Regions from separate parts of the Marinobacter psychrophilus genome, predicted to be linked through region 1. Evidence: riboswitches for the same ligand, from Rfam matches in the RefSeq annotation. Region 1 holds a riboswitch; the other holds the start of a gene.
The links. A riboswitch is a leader RNA that binds a small molecule or an ion and turns the genes downstream of it on or off. The one in region 1 is predicted to bind thiamine pyrophosphate.
Positions count from the first base shown of each region.

Region 2: linked by a shared signal. The riboswitch ahead of thiB (thiamine ABC transporter substrate binding subunit) and the one ahead of ABA45_RS17520 (3-oxoacyl-ACP reductase) in region 1 are both predicted to bind thiamine pyrophosphate.

Region 1 covers NZ_CP011494.1:3,858,958-3,868,513, forward strand. The annotation lists gene ABA45_RS17505 (mechanosensitive ion channel family protein) at 1-746, shown strand, start outside; gene ABA45_RS17510 (thiazole synthase) at 829-1,629, opposite strand; gene ABA45_RS17515 (LLM class flavin-dependent oxidoreductase) at 1,725-3,041, opposite strand; gene ABA45_RS17520 (3-oxoacyl-ACP reductase) at 3,041-3,814, opposite strand; TPP riboswitch at 3,862-3,958, opposite strand; TPP riboswitch at 4,049-4,157, shown strand; gene ABA45_RS17525 (sodium:solute symporter family protein) at 4,268-5,707, shown strand; gene ABA45_RS17530 (TIGR03643 family protein) at 5,718-5,963, opposite strand; gene ABA45_RS17535 (SOUL family heme-binding protein) at 5,960-6,676, opposite strand; gene ABA45_RS17540 (universal stress protein) at 6,880-7,305, shown strand; gene ABA45_RS17545 (M23 family metallopeptidase) at 7,302-8,276, opposite strand; gene ABA45_RS17550 (spermine/spermidine synthase domain-containing protein) at 8,363-9,037, opposite strand; gene ABA45_RS17555 (SDR family oxidoreductase) at 9,181-9,556, opposite strand, start outside.
Region 2 covers NZ_CP011494.1:1,922,450-1,932,005, reverse strand. The annotation lists gene hglS (2-oxoadipate dioxygenase/decarboxylase HglS) at 1-898, shown strand, start outside; gene ABA45_RS08660 (carboxymuconolactone decarboxylase family protein) at 1,131-1,685, shown strand; gene ABA45_RS08655 (TetR/AcrR family transcriptional regulator) at 1,810-2,424, opposite strand; TPP riboswitch at 2,724-2,816, shown strand; gene thiB (thiamine ABC transporter substrate binding subunit) at 2,865-3,926, shown strand; gene thiP (thiamine/thiamine pyrophosphate ABC transporter permease) at 3,938-5,617, shown strand; gene ABA45_RS08640 (ATP-binding cassette domain-containing protein) at 5,610-6,236, shown strand; gene ABA45_RS08635 (MlaE family ABC transporter permease) at 6,279-7,442, shown strand; gene ABA45_RS08630 (ABC transporter ATP-binding protein) at 7,443-8,285, shown strand; gene ABA45_RS08625 (MlaD family protein) at 8,285-9,223, shown strand; gene ABA45_RS08620 (ABC-type transport auxiliary lipoprotein family protein) at 9,220-9,556, shown strand, end outside.

The DNA of each region.
Region 1 (9,556 bases):
AACGCCTTAGGGCAGCGCGCGCTCAAACCATCGTTCCCATTCTCCGCACCACCATTTTGATCATCATTGTTGTGGTGGCCTTTCTTGTCAGCCTTTCCATTGTTGGGGTAGACGTTACGCCGCTGCTGGCCGGTGCCGGTATTATCGGTCTGGCGGTCGGTTTTGGTGCCCAGACGCTGGTACAGGATTTAATCACCGGGCTGTTTATTGTGGTGGAAGATTCAATGTCGGTGGGCGACTTCGTAGAGATCAACGGTTTTATGGGCACGGTAGAAGGCTTCAATCTACGCACCGTGAGGCTGCGGGACCTAGAAGCGGTGGTACATCACATTACCTTCAGCAAAATCAGCTCGATTCACAATATGTCACGGCAGTTTGGCATTGCGCTGATCAAGATCCGGGTACCGCCAGACCTGCCTATTGATGACGCCATCAAGCTGATGACTGACACCGCAGAAGAACTGCGTGCGGATCCCGCCATGCGCTGGCTGATCTGGTCGCCCCTTGAAATGCAGGGTATTCACGCGTTTGAAGACGGTTGTCCGGTTTTGCGCATGCGTATGCGCACCAAACCAGAGTACCAGTGGGATGTGTCACGAGCGTTCAATCTATTGCTAAAGCGACGTATGGAAGACCTGTATCTGGACGTGGCTGCACCGCGCATAAGCGTACAAATGGAGGCCGAAGGCGGCGCTCGTGCGCCGGGTCGCGGAGGCAAAGCCGTCAATATGGAAAATCAGAATTAACCCAGCAGACATTAAAAAAACCAGACTCTGCGAACAAAACAAAGCCTGGCAACAGTCAACGCTGCATCTGAAAATCGAAGTGTCAGGCGCGGGCGATGCGCCCGGCCAGCGGTGATGACGGCTCTGCCAGTTGGCGGCGGGGCATGCGTCCGGCAAGAAATGCTTCACGCCCGGCTTGCACCGCCAGTCTCATGGCACGGGCCATAGCAATAGGGTCTGGCGAAAGGGCAATAGCCGAGTTCAGCAATACTGCATCGCAGCCCAGCTCCATCGCCATAGCAGCCTCATGAGCGGCACCAATACCGGCATCCACCAACACAGGCACGCTCGCGCGCTCGACAATCAGACGAATGTTGTGGGGGTTTTGAATACCAAGGCCAGAGCCAATCAACGAGCCCAGGGGCATGATCGCGCAGCAGCCGATCTTCTCCAGCTCCAGCGCAACAATGGGGTCGTCGCTGGTGTACACCATCACGTCAAAGCCATCACGAATTAGCACTTCGGCCGCTTTTAGAGTTTCCACCACATTCGGATAAAGGGTGGCGTCATCGCCCAGCACTTCCAGCTTGACCAAATTGTGGCCATCCAGCAGCTCGCGGGCCAGCTTACAGGTACGCACCGCAGAACGGGCATCGTAACAGCCGGCGGTATTAGGCAGCAGCGTGTAGCGGTTTGGTGGCAGAAAATCCAGCAGGTTGGGTTCGTCGGGGTTCTGACCAATGCTGGTGCGGCGCACGGCAAACGTTACGACCTCGGCACCGCTTTCGTAAAGTGCCCGCGCGGTTTCATCGTAGTCTTTGTAGCGGCCAGTACCCACCATAAGGCGCGATGTGAATTGCCGCCCTGCGATCACCAATGGTTTGTCCAAGGTTTGTTCTGTCATGTTGTGTTCCTGTTTGTGTGGGTACCGACTTGCACAAGCGGAGACTGTTGCAAGTGTTTGTACCGTGATTTGATATTGGGCAGTAAAATAGCGTTTCAGCGATGATCAGGCCTGGCCAACCCTAAATGTTCGCGCAAAGTGCGGCCCTGATATTCAGTACGAAACAGCCCGCGACCTTGCAGCACCGGCACCACCTGCTCGATAAAGTCTTCGATGCCACCGGGCAGCGACGGCGGCATCAAGTTAAACCCGTCGGCGCCCTCGTTGCGGAACCAGTGCTCCATCTTGTCCGCAATCTGCCGTGGCGTGCCAACCATAGTGCAGTGGCCACCCCCCGCCGCCAGCCGGCCCAACAGCTGGCGCAAAGTCGGCTGTTCCGTTTCGATAATGCGTAAAATGGTGCTGTAACGACCCTGTGGCCCGCTAAACTCCTCCAATGGCGGAAGTGTTGGCACGGGTGCGTCCAAATCCCAGCTCGAACAGTCCTGGCCGATAAACATGGCCAGCTGACGCAAAGACGCATCGACAGGTAACAACTCATCAAGCTCACGCTGCTTGGCCTTTGCTTCCGCCTCGGTGGGTGCCACGTAGGTCACCAAACCCGGCAGAATCGGCACATAAACCTCGCGACCACCGGCTTTTACCCGCTGTTTGATATCGCGGTAATAGCTTTGCGCCGCTGGCAAATCATAAGCAACTGCATAAATCGCCTCGGCGCATCTGGCCGCCAGCTCCCGCCCGGGCTCTGACGCACCGGCCTGAAACAGCACTGGATGCCCCTGCACCGGGCGCGGTACGTTCAGCGGTCCGTCTACCCGAAAAAACTCACCCTGGTGGTTTATCGGACGCACCTTGGCAGGGTCGGCGTAATGGCCCTGGCGGTCAAACCGCAAAGCGTCATCGGCCCAGGAGTCCCACAATCCCAATACCGCCTGCACAAACTCGTCGGCGCGGCGGTAACGCTCGGCGTGGCCGGGCATAGATTCATAACCATGGTTGCGGGCTTCTACATCAAACATCGACGTAACCACGTTCCAACCAATGCGGCCGCCAGAGATATGATCCAGCGACGCGACGAGACGCGCGGCATGAAACGGTGTGTAAAACGTGCTGGATACGGTGCTGATAAACCCGATCTTTTCTGTGGCCCGGCTCATGGCTGCCATGGCCGTTAGCGGTTCCAGGTAAAACCAGCTGCCATCTGACACATTGCCCGCCGAATTGCTGTCGGCGAAAAATACGGCGTCTAGCTTCCCTCGTTCGGCGGTTTGCGCCAAGCGCTCGTAATAGCGAATGTCTCCCAACTGCTCCACCGCCGACTGCGGGTGGCGCCAGGCTGCCCGATGATGGCCGCAGCCCATCAAAAACAGATTTATGTGCATCATCCGTTGATGTACATCTGGAGCCGTCATCAGTTTTTCACCAACCCACCGTCTACCACCAGGTTCTGCCCGGTGACCGAGCGCGACCAGGGTGACGCAAAAAATAAAGTGGCATCGGCAAACTCTGCTGGCGTGGTCACCCGCCGCAACGGTGTGCTGGCTGCGATGAAATCAAACACCGCCTCGGGCGTGGCAGCCGATGCGTCCGTGGTGCGCAGCAGGCCACCCGACACCATATTGACGGTGATGTTGTCTGGGCCCAAATCCTGAGACAAGGTACGGGTGAGCGACAGCAAAGCGGCTTTACCCGCAGTGTAATCGTGGTACGGCACCACCGGGTTCTGGAACAGGTTGGTTCCCACATTCACAATGCGACCAAAACCCACTTCACGCATGCCAGCCAGTGCCGCCTGAGTGGTGTTCAGTGCACCGCCCACCACGCCGGCAAACTGCTGGTTCAGATTTTCCCAGGTCAGCTGCTCCGCGTTCGGGCGAGCATCGCCGTTGAATGAGAAATCCGGTAAAGCATTATTGATGACCGTGGTCACCGGAAACCCGAAATGCTGCCGCGCCTGGGCAAACATCGCCTGCACAGCTGCGCGGTCGGTCACATCAGCCTGCACCGCAAGCGCACGCACCGGTTCTTCAGCGGCAAGTTTGTGCGCCGCTTCGGCGCTGTTGCGATAGTTGATGACCACACTGGCGCCTTCGCGCAAAAACGCGCGCACCAGATGTTCTCCCAAACCGCGGGCAGCACCGGTTATCAAAACCAGTTGTTGATCAAGACGGATGGATTTATGCATAGACACCTCATGGCTGAGGCGAAGGTATGAATGGACAGATTTGGTACCGGCGCACCTTCTGACATCCCTTCGCCAGTGTGAACTGGATCAGGTTCAACGGGTGTGCTCTCAGCCCTGCAAAGCAGGACACCCCGTGTCGAGCCCAAACCATAGCATAACGAATGCGCGAATATGCAGCCCAAGCCGCCACAAACTAGCTGCAATTGACAAGTACGAGCAGACTTCCTACTCTACTGACATTCCTGGGGGCGCCATTGCGATGGCTGAGACTCCGCACTGTGTGCGGTAACCCTTCGAACCTGATCCGGGTAATGCCGGCGAAGGGAAGGATAAAGCCTGCTTTACGCTTGCCTGTGCGCTCCTTTCTTTGCCTGCGGTTTGTCCCGGTTGTCCCGGTCATTCGCCACCTATGGCGATGACACTCCCGTCTGCCACGGCAAGGAAGATTTACCAATGCTAAGCACCTCTACCGCCCTTGTGTGGCTTGTTTTATTTGCTGCACTTTTTGCCATACCCGGCCTGATTTACGCACGCCACAAGCAAGACAAACTGGACGATTTTCTGGTGGCCCGCAACAGTCAGAGCAGCTCCGCTACCCTACTGACACTGCTCGCGACCACCATGGGCACCTGGATTCTGTTTGGCCCGGCGCAAGCCGCCACCTGGGGTGGTATTGGTGCCGTTACCGGTTATGCGCTGGGTGCCCTGGCGCCGCGGCTGATCATGATTCCCTTGGGTAAACGCATTCGCACACTGATGCCCGAAGGCCACACGCTGACCGAATTTGTGCTCGGCCGCTATGGCCGTGTTATGTACGGATTCGTGCTGGTGATCATGGTTTTCTATCTCTTTATCAGCCTGACAGCGGGCCTGACGGCCATTGCCAAAATGGTGTCTTTGTTGGCGCCGGTTCCTCTGTGGCTAACCGCCAGCATCGTCATGGGCGCCACCCTGCTGTACACCCTGTACGGCGGCCTACGGGTCACTATTTTTACCGACCGGGTACAAATGCTGGTGATTTTGCCATTCCTGGCGCTATTAATTGGTTTTGGCTGGCAGGCCACCGGAGGTTTGGCTCCGGCGCTGCAAGGCTTGCAGGAAAAAGCACCGCATCTGCTGGACCCGCTGGACATCAACGGCCTAAAGTCCGGCCTGACTTTTTTCCTGGCGGTGGTGCTGACCGGATTATTTTACCAAGGCACCTGGCAGCGCATTTTCGCCGCCCGCGATAACAAGGTTATCCGCAACGGTTTTATCATCAGCGGTCTGCTGAGCTTCCCTATCATTTTCATCATGGGCTTATTCGGGCTGGCGTTTGTCGGTTTGGGCTTGCCGGGGGACGGCTCGGTGGCGCTGTTCAGCGTGCTGTTGGCCGATGTGCCCGTGTGGTTTGCCATTGGCCTGCTACCCTTCGGGCTGGCGCTGATTATGAGCAGCGCAGACTCCACCATCAGCGGGCTGACGAGCATCATGGTCATAGACCTGCGCCGACTGCTGCCCAAGTTGGGCAACCATAGTCTGCTGTCGCTATCGCGTTGGCTGATTGTGTTGTTGTCGATACCGGTTTTGTTCGTGGCGGCCCAAGGCTACAGCGTGCTTTACCTGTTTCTGCTTGCCGATCTGTTGTGCTGCGCCGCCGCTTTCCCGGTATTTTTCGGCTTCTACAACGCCCGTTACCAAAGCTACAACGCCGCGATTAGCACGTTTGCCGGCCTGGCTACCGGGTTGATGCTGTTTCCCGCACCGGGGGCGCCGCTCACCTATTTGCTGGAATCTTTCCTGCTGGCAACCTTTGTACCGATTGCGGTGTCGTTATTGTTGCTGCTACTGCCAAAGGGCAAGCTCTTTGATTTCTCTGTGCTGGCGCAGCGGGTCAAAGAACTGGAGGGGTAATGCCAGGGGTTTAGCGCTGTTTGTACTGAGTTGGGCAATAACCCCGGCTTATGTCCGGGCTTCTCAACTTCAGGTGTTTTGTTGAGCGGCCCGACACCCGCGCCCGCCACAGCCTGAAACTACTTGGCTTCAGTGACTTGCGCATAAACCGGATAACCTCGGGTTCTGACATGCCGTACAGTTGCTGAATGGCCTCGAAAGGCGTTCGGTCTTCCCAGGCCATCTCAATAACACGGGACTCGTCGGATGGACTCATGGCGTTTGCCCTAACAGAACAGAATTGTTCGAAGCGATACGTGCTACCACGGCTTTTGGATGCAGGTTAGCCGAGCCCTGCTCATTGCCCACCGGAATTGCAATGGGAACTAACACTTCATTCCGGCGCAAAAACCAGGGCATAAAGGGCGGATTGTAGCGCGCCCAAACCGGCTCGCCAATCGCGCGAAAGCCGTTTTCATTGATCCACGCGTCCAGCTTATTCTTGTGGCTCTGGTAACCCTTTTCACTCCAGGTACCTGAGTAGCGCACCACGGCCATGCGCTGTGTGGGAACCTGGCGTAGCGTTATTTTGGGGTCTTTGGGCTGCGGCAGCGTCTCCATTGTAAAAGACGCGGGCATCATAAAGCTTACAACCCAGCTGTCGTTTTCCCGCTTCTGACCGACCGGCGACGTCATATCAATCTTTTCGCTTTCAGCTTCCTGCGCGACCGGCGAAGTCATTTCAATTGTCTGCTGGGAGGTATTGTCACCGGAGATGTATTTGAACAACCGGCCGAAGGCCTTGTTACCGGCGTTAGAAAACTTTCCGTCTACGATGGTTTCGGCCAGGATATGTGGCTCGTAATCGCGCACCTCAAAGCTCTGATCCTTGAGTACAACGGTGTATTCGGCTTCTTCTGTCGCCATAACGTTGCCAACTCCGAGAATTGCCACAATCATCACCCAAACTGTCTGCTTCAGGTGAGTCATTAGCGCCCACCCCCAAAAGGTCTCTGGAGATCCATAGAAACACCTCACTTTTTGTGTACTCTTGAAGTCTGGCATGGAAGACAGAGAGACGCCATGTCCAAACTTTTGAGCCTTCATACGTGGCAATATCCAGGAATTACTGCCACGCTTTTAATTGTGGAAGGAAATAGCTCCACGTTTGAATGTGGATAGGGAGAAACACTATGTATCGCAAAATTCTCGTGCCCGTCGACCTGTCACGTACGGCGCAAATGTCAAAGGCGCTCAACACGGCAATCGACATCGCCAAGCATTATAACGCCGCACTCTGCTACATCGCGGTCACCAACACGACTCCGTCCGCCGCTGCACACAATCCGGAAGAACTGGCCAAAAAGCTCAACACTTTTGCCCAAGAGCAGGGGGAATTACACGGCGTCGCTACCGACAGCAAAGTGATCTCGACGGCAGATACCTCCGTGGAACTGGATGACCGATTGCTGGAATCCATCAAAGAAACCGGTGCAGACCTGGTCATCATGGCGTCACACTCGCCTGGCACCGGCGATCGCTTGCACATTCTCCACTCGAATGGTGCAAACATCGTCAGACACAGTAACGTGTCGGTTTTCGTTGTGCGTGAGGATTAATCTGGTGCGGCGCCGGGGCCCGAGACCTTAATCCTGTCGTTTCGAATGTAAAAGTCTCCGTTGATCGTCAAAGCCAAAGGCTGTCCACTTAGCGGAGCCTCTTCGGGCAAGCCTCTTTGGGCATGCACGTGCAAATGCGGCTCTGAACTATTGCCGGAATTACCCATCTCCCCAAGCTTGTCGCCAATTTCCAGACTGTTTCCGGCCCGAACCTGAACGCTGCCCTGGCGCAAATGCGCCAACACCACAAAGAAATCACCGCAATCAACAGCGACGTAATTGCCTACGATATTCTCGGGGTCTATTTCAGGAACCTGCATGTCCTGAATACCGTCCACAATTCTGGTGACTTCCCCCTTACAAGGTGCTAACACCGCTGTTCCGAAGGTGACATAACGAGCTGGGTCAGCGGGTTGCCAGCCTTCTACATGACGGCCAAATGGCGTAATCCGTACAATGTCGAGCGCGCGGCTCTGGCCCCGCCAGGGCCGGAATCGCTCTACCGATTTGTCCAGTGTATGCAGGTGAATATTGACCAGTCTGCCTGAGCCCCCTTGCGCCACCAGATAGTCGCCCGCACCGAAGGGCGGTGCAATATTCACGGTGTCTACCGGCGGAAGTTCACGGCCCAGCCACGCCAGATAACCCATATAACCGCCGATCGAGCCGAACCCGGCTACTATAAGCACCAGCGTCGTTGGCCCGGCTGACGCTTGCCAAAATCCGTTGCCCAGGAGGCGGCCTCGCACAAGATGCCAAGCTGTAATCAACAGGAACACAACGGCGTAAACATACGGCACCCAGAAAGGTGGCATCGTCCATAAAGCCGCGAGCCCTATCCCCAGAATAACCGCGCCAACTGAAATAGCCTGAAGCCCAAAAGCCAGAAAGCCAGCTGCCGGAAACCGTGCAAACCAAAACAGCAGCAGCACCGGAAGAAGAATCTGAGTAACCATGACCATCCAAGACATTAATCGGGGTTCCTTAATTTAAGCCGCAATACTGATAGGGAATACACACAAAGAATTCTTACAAAGAGCGCTCATAACCAAAGCCACTACCACGCCAGCCAGATGACATGCTTAGCACCCTTTCCGGGGCGATGGGCACGCACCGTCACCGGCTCAACAGACAGCCCGGCACGCTTGATCCGTTCGGTAAAAGTGGGGTCTTGCCCTGCCGACCAGTAAGCCAGAATGCCTTCGGACGTCAGCGCGGCCTGGGCGGCGGCAATACCGGCGGCGGTGTACAACCAATCATTTTCCTTACGGGTCATTCCTTCGGGACCGTTGTCGATATCCAGCAAAATGGCGTCATAGTGGCCCGGGGAGTCTTTGATCAGCTGCACCACGTCGCCGACGTGCACTTTTGTTCTGGGATCCTTTAAGGGATAACCCGCCGCAAGGCCCAGTGGCCCGCGATTCCATTCAACGACGTCCGGCACCAACTCAGCCACGGTTACTTCAGCCTTACCACCCAGCGTGCCCAAGGCCGCTGCCAGCGTAAAGCCCATGCCCAAACCGCCAATTAGTACGCGTGGTGCGGGGTGATCGGCAATCCGCTCGCAAGCGAGCGTTGCCAAAGCATCTTCGGAGCCGTGAAGGCGGCTGTTCATCAGTTCGCCGGACTTGCCGGCAATTTTGATCGAAAACTCATCATTGCGCTGGAGCAGGCGCAACTCCGTGCCTTTGCCCGGAATAGTGGCGGTACCCAGCAGTTCAAAACGGGCCATAAAAACCTCAAAAGTCGTCAACACACCGGCAAAGGATTCGCCGCAATATTCGGGCGCAATACTCTACCACGCCCTTCTCTCCACTATGCCCTTCTCGCTAACACGCTGTTCCTTTCACCCCATCCTCTATCACCGTCTTCCTTCTACCAGGACAACTGCTCGCCGTTGCTGTGCCAGAAGGTTCCGGAATTCTCCAGATTGAGCCCTTCAATCAGCGCAACCAACCCTTTCGCAGAGTCTTCTGGCGAAATCAGCCCGCCAAAATTCACCATACGAGTTTTCACATAGCCCGGGTGAAGCTGGGCGACAGCGATACCGTGAGGCTTCAAGTCAATTGCCAAAGATTTCGCAAACGCGTTCAATGCGGCTTTGGAGGCACGGTAACCGTAGCGACCGCCAGAGTCGTTATCAGCAATCGATCCCATGCGGCTGGTGATATTCGCGATCTTGCCACCGGCGGGCATTTGCGGGAACAGGGCTTCGGCGATTCGCAACGGTGCGTAGGCATTGATCTCCATC
Region 2 (9,556 bases), 1.9 Mb from region 1:
CATTTTTACATCCAAAGTACGGGAACTGATCGAGTGCTATGAGTCTCAGGGTGGGCTATCCGACAAGGAAACGGATCAATTTGTAAAAGAAGCCCTTGAAACATTCCGCTGGCATCAAAATGCCACTGTCGATTTAGATACCTATCACGCGCTATGCGACGAACACCGCTTGATTGCTGACGTCGTCTGCTTCCGTGGGCCGCACATCAATCACCTCACACCGCGCACATTAGATATCGATGAAGTTCAGCGCCGCATGCCTGATGTGGGTATGAATCCAAAAGCAGTCATCGAAGGGCCTCCACGTCGTGAACGGCCTATTTTGCTTCGCCAAACCAGCTTTAAAGCGTTGGAGGAGTCGATCCGCTTTGCCGGTGAAGCGCAGGGTACCCACACCGCCCGCTTCGGTGAAGTTGAACAGCGAGGGGTGGCTCTCACGCCAAAAGGGCGCGCACTGTATGACCAGCTCCTCAATGACGGCCGCAAGCAAGCGGCAGGACTCGATAACGATGCGCACCAAGCGGTTATGAATGGCGTATTTGCCGCGTTTCCCGACAGCGATCAGGCGATGCGTCGTGAGGGGTTGGCCTATTTCCACTATTTTCTGACTACCACTGGGCAAACCGCCAAGGACTGTACCGAAGAAGATATGGAGGCCTTGATTGCACAAGGGCTGATTGAAGTGCAGCCGATTACCTATGAAGACTTTTTGCCAGTGAGCGCGGCGGGTATTTTCCAGTCAAACCTTGGGAGCGCGCAAAGTGAGGCCTATGCAGGTAGCGCGAATCGTAAATCATTTGAAGAGGCTCTTGGTGCTCAGGTAACCGATGAGCTATCTCTTTACGCCGAACGAGAAAGGGCTTCGAAAGCTAAGGTGATAACAAGCTTACAAGGCTAAGAATTTGGTTGAAGATTTTTTGCTTTATAAATACTGCGATGGTGCTACGTTCATGTAACTTGAGTAATCGCTCAAATTAAGTTTGAACGATTGCTCAAGTTGAGTTACTGTTATTCCGTTACACCCACTAGGTAAACTCACGCTTCAATTTGAGTGATCACTCAAATTTGACGGCAACGTTTTGCTCGATGTGAGTAATCTCACGTTTACCTTTACCGCAAGGAGTCATTCCATGACCAACTTTACTCTTCACGACAAAGAAAGCGCCCCACAAGCAAGCCAAAATTTACTCGACAACTCCATCAAAGCTTTCGGTATGGTTCCAGGCCTTCACGCGGTTATGGCAGAAGCACCAGGCTTACTTGAAGGTTATCAGCGGCTTCACCAGCTTTTTCTGGATAGCAGCTTCGACGACGAAGAAACTACCGTGGTTTGGCAAACCATCAACGTCGAGCATGCTTGCCATTACTGCGTGCCCGCTCACACCGGTATTGCCAAAAGCATGAACGTTGATGACGCCATCACTGAAGCTCTGCGAAACGAAACACCGTTACCGACAGACCGGCTGGAAACCCTTCGCGACTTCACCCTCGCCGTTGTGCGCGGCCGCGGCAACGCGGATGACAGTGCCGTGGCAGCATTTCTAGAGGCTGGTTTCACTAAGCGCCAGATTCTTGAGGTCGTTCTTGGCACCGCACAGAAGGTGATGAGCAACTACACAAATCACCTTGCCGAGACGCCAATAGACAAGCCGTTCCAGAAGTTTGAGTGGCATAAGGCTGACTAACATGCCTAGCAAGTCGGAGGCGGTTCTCATTGCCCGTCCTGACTTGTCGCTAGTGTATTGAACGCATTATCTATTTTTGAAAGATGGCCAGGATCATGTCGAGCAACCATAAATTACTCAAAAACTAACTTTCGTGTACAAAACTGCTCATTCGCAGTGCTTCCAGGGACAAGGCCATATCCTCAGCGAGAGCGTGAACCGCCGCACTGTCGACGTCACGATGGGCAAAAGCGCGTAATCCCATTACTTCTGCCTGCAAGCGCCGTCCAAGGCGAACGGGGTCGAGCTGGGCATCCAGTTCCCCGATCTCCTGTGCCACATCGAAACGGTCAATAAAGCGTTTTTCCATACTTGCTAACAGATCTTCGGCCTTGCGCCAGGCTGTTTTCTCTCGCTCGCCCAGCTCCAACAGGCTTTTGACCAGCATGCAGGCTCGACTTGGTAATTCCCGATCGCGAAGGCTACCTAGCCCGCGCAAATAAGCGGCAAGCCCCGCTAATGGTGATGGGTAAGCGTGTAAGGTGCGTTCGAACTCGGCCAGCCCCAAGCGAGCATAGCGTTCCAGAGACTCCTGAAATAGCCCATCCTTGCTGCCAAAGGTGGCATAGATACTACCCGGCCGCATGTCGAGCGCTTTCTCCAGGTCCTTCAGTGAGGTTGCATGAAAGCCTTTTTGCCAGAACAGCTGAAGAGCCCGCTCCAGAGAGTCTTGGCGGTTGTGAATCGTTGCACGAGCCATGATTAATTCCAGATTTTGAGGCCAACATAGGGCATCAGTAAATATTTTGAGTAATCGCTCAACCTTATATTGAACACTCACTCAGGTACAGCTGCATCCCATTAAATTCGCAATAGTACGCAGTGTCAGTTTTAGGCGTTTGCACATTGGAAGTATTTAGGCGTCGTTGTTATTGGTCAATGTGCCACTGATTTTGAGGATGTCGCCGATGTAGCTGTAAAGTAGGAATATTTTATTGCATGTTGGTATAGTTTTTGGATTCCGGTATCGTCCTTATGAGGCTTAGCCTGCTATACTCGCCTTTCTCAACGGGGTGCCTCCAACAGGCTGAGACCATACCCGCGGAACCTGCCCCAGATAATGCTGGCGAAGGAATTGAGCTTTAACCGGCCGAAAACCGCGTGTGGTGCCCTAAAACCGAGTTTTGAGGTTTAACCACCATGGCGTATTCGCTGCTACAACGCATTGCTCAAAATAGTCACACTGCCCTACTCCCTGCTAAAACTCGGACTGTTTTAGGATTATTTATCCTCATTTTTACCAATTTATCCAGCGCTACCGAAAACCCCAACTTAACGGTATACACTCACCCCTCGTTCGCAGCGGAATGGGGGCCAGGACCGGCGGTAAAAACGGCGTTTGAACAGCGCTGTGACTGCCAACTTAATTATGTGGTGCTCGACAGCGGCGGGGACATTTTGCAGCGACTGAGGTTAGAAGGCGCCAGCAGCTCAGCCGACCTGGTGTTGGGCCTGGACACCGGCACCATGGAACTGGCTCGCTCCACTGGGCTATTGGCGCCGCACAATGTAAATCTGGACGCTCTCGATTTACCCATCCTCTGGCAAGACCCAGTGTTCGTACCCTACGACTGGGGCCACTTCGCGTTTGTTTACGACACCGAGCAGTTGGCCAACCCGCCAAAAAGCCTGGCTGAGCTGATTGCAGCACCAGACGATTTGAAGATCATCATTCAAGACCCGCGCACCAGCACCCCCGGCCTAGGCCTTTTGCTTTGGATGCGCCACGTTTACGGCGACGATGCCGGGGCCAAGTGGGAGCAGCTGCAGAAAAAAATCCTGACCACCACAAAAAGCTGGAGTGACGGCTATTTTTCATTGTTTATGAACGGTGAAGCGCCAATGATTCTGTCTTACAGCACCTCACCGGCCTACCACATGGCCGTCGACAAGACCGAACGCTACCAGGCAGCAGAGTTCAGTGAAGGTCACTACCTGCAAGTGGAAGTGGCGGCAGTGGTCGCCAGTTCGCCACATCAAACGCTGGCAAGAGAATTTTTGGATTTCATGCTAAGCGCCGACTTTCAGCGCCATATTCCGCTGAAGAACGTTATGTACCCGGCCATTGATTTGGGCGCCGAACTGCCCGATGTTTTTAACCGCCTGATACAACCGTCCCGCACCCTGTTTTTTAATCCGGCCGAAGTAGCACAGCACCGGCGCGAATGGGTCGATGAGTGGCTGGAAGCCATGACGCGCTAGCGGACTGGCTAATGCAAAATCCGCTGAGCTTTTGTAACGCCCATCGCGCGCCGCTGAGCCACCCCGGCTGGCAGTTGGCACCCGGGGTGCTGATTGCTCTAACTATTATCACACTGACGGCCACAGGCGTGGGCGCCCTACTGTGGCAGGCACCGGCGCTGAACCCGGAAGAGCTCTGGCACAGCCGTTATCTGCGCAACGTGGTTGTTTTTACCGTCTGGCAGGCGCTGCTGTCTGTGCTTATCAGCACGCTGCTTGCCATTCCCGTTGCCCGGGCGCTGGCGCGGCAACCGCAGTTTCCCGGCCGCGGCCTTCTACTCCGGCTGATGGAGCTCAGCCTGGTAATGCCCTCCATTGTGGTGGTTTCTGGTCTGGTCAACGTTTACGGCCGCCAGGGTTGGTTGACTGTGGTTGTGAGTGACTTTATACCGGCGCTGCAGTGGAATCTGTACGGTTTGAACGGCATTGTACTGGCCCATGTATTTTTTAACGCCCCGCTGATTGCACGCATCCTACTTCAAGCGCTGGAGGCCACACCGCAGAGCCAAAAGCGCCTGGCTAGCCAGATGGGGCTGCGCGGTTTTATAGTGTGGCGGGTTCTAGACTGGCCGGCCATGAAACCGGTGTTGCCCGGGTTGCTGGCGCTGGTGTTTACCCTGTGTTTTACCAGTTTTGCCATCGTAATGACTCTGGGCGGCGGACCAAATGCAACCACATTGGAAGTGGCTATTTACCAGGCCCTGCGCTTTGAATTCGATTTTGGCCGCGCTGCCTTGCTTGCGCTGGTGCAGCTAAGTATTTGTGGGGGCCTGTGGTGGCTGGTTATGCGCCTGGGTGAGCCCACCAGAGTGTTATCAGAACGACGCTTCAGCCAACCGCCGCCGCGGCGCGATAATCGCGGACTAGCACGATTTTGCGATGGCGCACTGGTACTGGCCTTCGCCATTTTCCTTCTGCTGCCACTGCTGGCCATTGTCACCCGCGGCTATCCTGGGCTGGCCACGCTGCCCATGCTTGACCCACAAACACCGCTGTTCCGGGCCACCGTGAAAAGCCTGGCGATTGCCCTGCCCGCTGGCCTGTTAGCGGTCATCGCCACTCTGGCCATTGTTGCAGCCGGGCAATTCCCCAAGGCAAAAATGGTCACTCACAGCGCCGGCTACTTGCCGTTGATAGTGCCACCGCTGGTATTGGGAACCGGTCTGTTTCTGCTGTTTCGCCCTAGCCTCGGTTCAGCCGGCCAGGGAATGCTTCTGGTAGCACTGATTAACGCCATGATGGCACTGCCCTTCATTCTTCAGCTTGTTCGTGGGCCGCTGGCAAGCCTGGACCAGCCAAGCCGACAGCTGGCTGACCAGCTGGGTATTCTAGGTTGGTATCGCTGGCGCTCGCTGCACTGGCCGCGGCTCAAGCGCCCGTTAGCGTTGGCGTTGGCCTACGGAGTTGGCCTTTCTCTGGGAGATTTTGGGGTGATTGCACTGTTTGGCTCGCCTGGTGCACCCACACTTCCGGTGCTGCTGTACCAGCAGCTCGGCAGCTATCAACTGGTTGCAGCAGCGGCTACCGGGCTTTGGCTTATTCTACTGTTGTTGATGATATTTAGCCTCGCTCATATTCTTACCCGCGCTGCCCGCTTACGCCCATTTGCCCGACCGCAGAACGTATCCGTTATGGACATTCACCATGCTTGATGTTTCCGGTCTAGGTTTTCACTACCCGACTTCACCCGACCAACATGGGCCGAAGTGGCAGTTTGATTTTACGCTGGCACCCGGCGAATGCCTCGCTATTCATGGCGTCAGTGGTTCTGGCAAATCCACCCTGCTCAATCTGCTTGCCGGGTTCCTGCAAGCAAGTGGCGGCTCTATTCGCTGGCGTCGGCAGGAATTGACGCCATTGCCACCTTGGGAACGCCCGATCACCAGCGTGTTTCAGGAGCACAATCTGTTTGAGCACCTGAACGTTGCAGATAACATTGGCCTTGGCCTTCATCCGGGACTAAAGCTGTCGGGCGCACAAAAGATAAAAATTGCCGCTGCTCTGGAGCGCGTGGGCCTGGCCGGCATGGGCAAACGCCGCCCGGCGGAACTGTCCGGCGGTCAGCGTCAGAGGGTGGCCTTGCTGCGAGCACTGCTGCGCGGTCAGCCCCTGTTACTATTGGACGAACCCCTGACCGGGCTTGATCCAGACGCCCGTCATATTTTGCACAGCCTGTTGCTGGAACAAAAACGCGACGGTGTGGCGATGATATTGGCCAGCCACGATGCGGAAGACCGCCATGTCCTGGCGGATAAGGTGTGGAGTCTTTAAGCTGCTATTCATTGGTTATTATCCTGGGAGTTTGGCAACAACGTGACCCGTGCTGACATGTCGGATTACTCACAACCTGATCAGAGCGCCGCTGGCGAGTTGCTGATTGACGGCGACCAAATAAGCGCCTGTGGCGACTGGACGCTTCCCTACTACCACGCCCTCTACTCATCCGTTACCGCAGTTGGCCAAGACTCCGACCGCAAACGAACACTTAACCTTCAAACGTTGGGGCGTATAGACACCGCCGGTGCTGCACTGCTGGCTGAACTTGTTGGGCCCCATAACCTGGAGCAGTGGCTAGCGGATAACCCGCAAGCGGTTAGTCGTGAAACCGCCGCGCTTTTGAGTGCAGTCGCAACCGCCATGACCGATCAACAGCCACTGCCAGCCCCACCCGGCTCTACGCTGTCTGGTTTGGTACGCGATATCGGCGCTTGGGTAACTGAGTTGTACCAGCTCGTTGTTACCCTTGTTGGCTTTATTGGCCAGATTATTGCGGCCCTGGCGTGGACAACACTGCACCCACGGCGCTGGCGCATGACGGCTTTTGTGGCTGCAGTTCAGGACACCGGGCTGAATGCGGTACCCATTGTAGCCCTGCTCACCTTTCTGGTCGGTGCTGTTATCGCTTTCCTCGGGGCCACTGTATTGGCAGATTTTGGCGCCACCATTTATACCGTTAACTTGGTGGCTTTTTCATTCCTGCGGGAGTTTGGCGTTTTATTGGCGGCTATCCTGTTGGCTGGCCGCACAGCCAGTTCTTTCACCGCCCAGATCGGCGCTATGAAAGTAAATGAGGAATTGGACGCGCTGCGCACGCTGGGCCTTAGCCCCATCGAAATGCTGGTGTTGCCGCGGGTGCTTGCAATGATGGTCAGCCTGCCGTTGCTGACATTTGTAGGGATGATATCTGGCATGGTGGGTGGCGCCCTAGTGTGTGCGATGACGCTGGACATCACTCCGACACAATTCGTATCGATTGTGTCCCAGGATGTCGCGTTGAAGCACTTTTTGGTGGGTTTGTCGAAGGCACCCATATTCGCTTTTCTAATTGCAGCCGTGGCTTGCCTTGAGGGTTTCAAAGTCAGCGGCAGCGCCCAGTCAGTAGGCGTACACACCACATCCAGCGTAGTGCAGTCGATTTTTATGGTTATTCTGTTCGACTCCATCGCGGCACTGTTTTTTATGGAGATGGGCTGGTAAATGACACAAACAACGAATGGAGAAAACGGATCCCAAACGTCGATTATTCAGGTGCGAAACCTGGAAAACCGCTTTGGCAGTCACGTTGTTCACCAACAACTTGATTTGGACCTGTTTCGCGGTGAAATTCTGGGAGTGGTCGGCGGATCTGGTACCGGCAAGTCGGTTTTGCTGCGCAGCATCGTTGGTTTAGTCAAGCCGTCAGGCGGCGACATTCGGGTATTTGGCAAAGATTTGCTCGCACTGTCTGCTCGTCAACGCTCGCTTACTGAACAGCGCTTTGGCGTACTGTTTCAGAAAGGCGCGCTGTTTACCTCGCTTAATCTTCAGGAAAACATTGCCCTGCCGCTGATCGAGCATCGCAAATTGCCGCGACCCGAAGCCGAGCATCTTGCACGCATGAAACTGGCACTGACCGGTTTATCGGTAAAAGCGGCTACCCAGTATCCGTCGGAGTTATCCGGCGGCATGATCAAGCGCGCGGCACTGGCAAGAGCGCTGGCTCTGGATCCGGAAGTCCTGTTTCTGGACGAGCCCACCGCCGGGCTAGACCCAATCGGCGCAGGCGCCTTCGACCAACTGATTGTTACCCTGCGTAATGCACTGGGTTTAACCGTGTTTCTGGTGACCCATGATCTGGATACGCTCTACAACAGTTGTGACCGGGTGGCGGTACTGTCGCAGAAAAAAGTTCTGGTGGCCGATCGTTTGCAGAAAGTTGTCAAAAATCCCGACCCGTGGATTCAGGAGTATTTCCTTGGGCCACGGGGCCGGGCCGCCAGCTACGCAGTTCAAACTAACAAGGCATTGCAAGCACCCTATTCCCAGCAGGAGTCATCATAATGGAACCCAGAGCCCATCACTTCCTGATTGGGATGTTTACGATTATTACGGCGGCCTCGGCTTTAGTGTTCGCTTTGTGGCTTGGCAAAACCAGTAATGAGCGGGAATGGGCCTGGTATGAGGTAGCGTTTGATTACACAGTCAGTGGCCTTTCTGAAGGCAATCCGGTTCTTTACAACGGCGTCGATGTGGGCGACGTGGTCTCTTTACGTTTGATGCGGGAAAATCCTGGGGAGGTTCGAGTGCTGGTGCGCGTCGATGAGACCATTCCGATGCATGAAAACACCCGGGCCAGCCTGGTACTGGCGAACATCACCGGCAGTATGAGCATCGAGTTCAGCGGCGGCAGCCAGAACAGCCCATTATTAATGGGTAGCCGTGAGAACCCCCCGATTATTCACGCCCAGCGCTCCGCTCTCAGCGGCCTGCTGGACAACAGTCAGATACTGATGGATAAAGCCGACCAACTGCTTAGTAACGCCAATCAGTTATTTTCTAACGACAATATCGAACAGGTGTCTGCCATTCTGAGCAATACCCGTGAGGCCAGTGAAACGCTGGTGCGCAAGAGTGCCGCTCTGGACGAGCTGTTTGCAAATCTGAATCAGGCCAGCGCGAATGCGAGCCAGGCCGCCGCCCAAATAGCCGACGTGTCCGGCACTGCCGATGCGCTGTTGCGTAACGAGGGCCGCTCGGCGCTGCGCTCGATGGACCGTGCCCTGGGTAATTTTGACGCCGTCATGCAGCGGCTGGATACCCTCACCTCCGACAACGCCGGCGCACTCGATGCAGGGCTGCAGGGCATGGGCGAGCTGGCACCGGTTCTGCGGCAATTGCATAACACACTTAATAACCTGAACCGCTTTACCCGCCGGCTGGATGAAAACCCTGCAGGGACACTCTGGGGCGTAGACACTATCAAGGAATTGCCACAATGATTCGTTACTCGAAGAGTTTTGTGCCAGGCACCCTCTGCGCACTGGTGATGACCGGTTGCACCATTTTTCCGGTTCCTGAAACACCACGGGTAATGGATTTCGCGCCCGCACCTTTAACCCTGAACCGCGCTGGTGACCAGCAGCCGTTCAGTCTTCGTGTAGATACACCGGTGGCATCAGAGCCCATCAACAGCACTCGTATTCTGGCAAAACCCGAGGCTACAGAATTCCGCATATACGGTGGCGTTCGTTGGCGCGACACAGCACCGGTTGTCATGCGCGATACGATGACAGCGGCATTGCGCAAAAGTCAGGGTTTTAAGCGGGTAATTA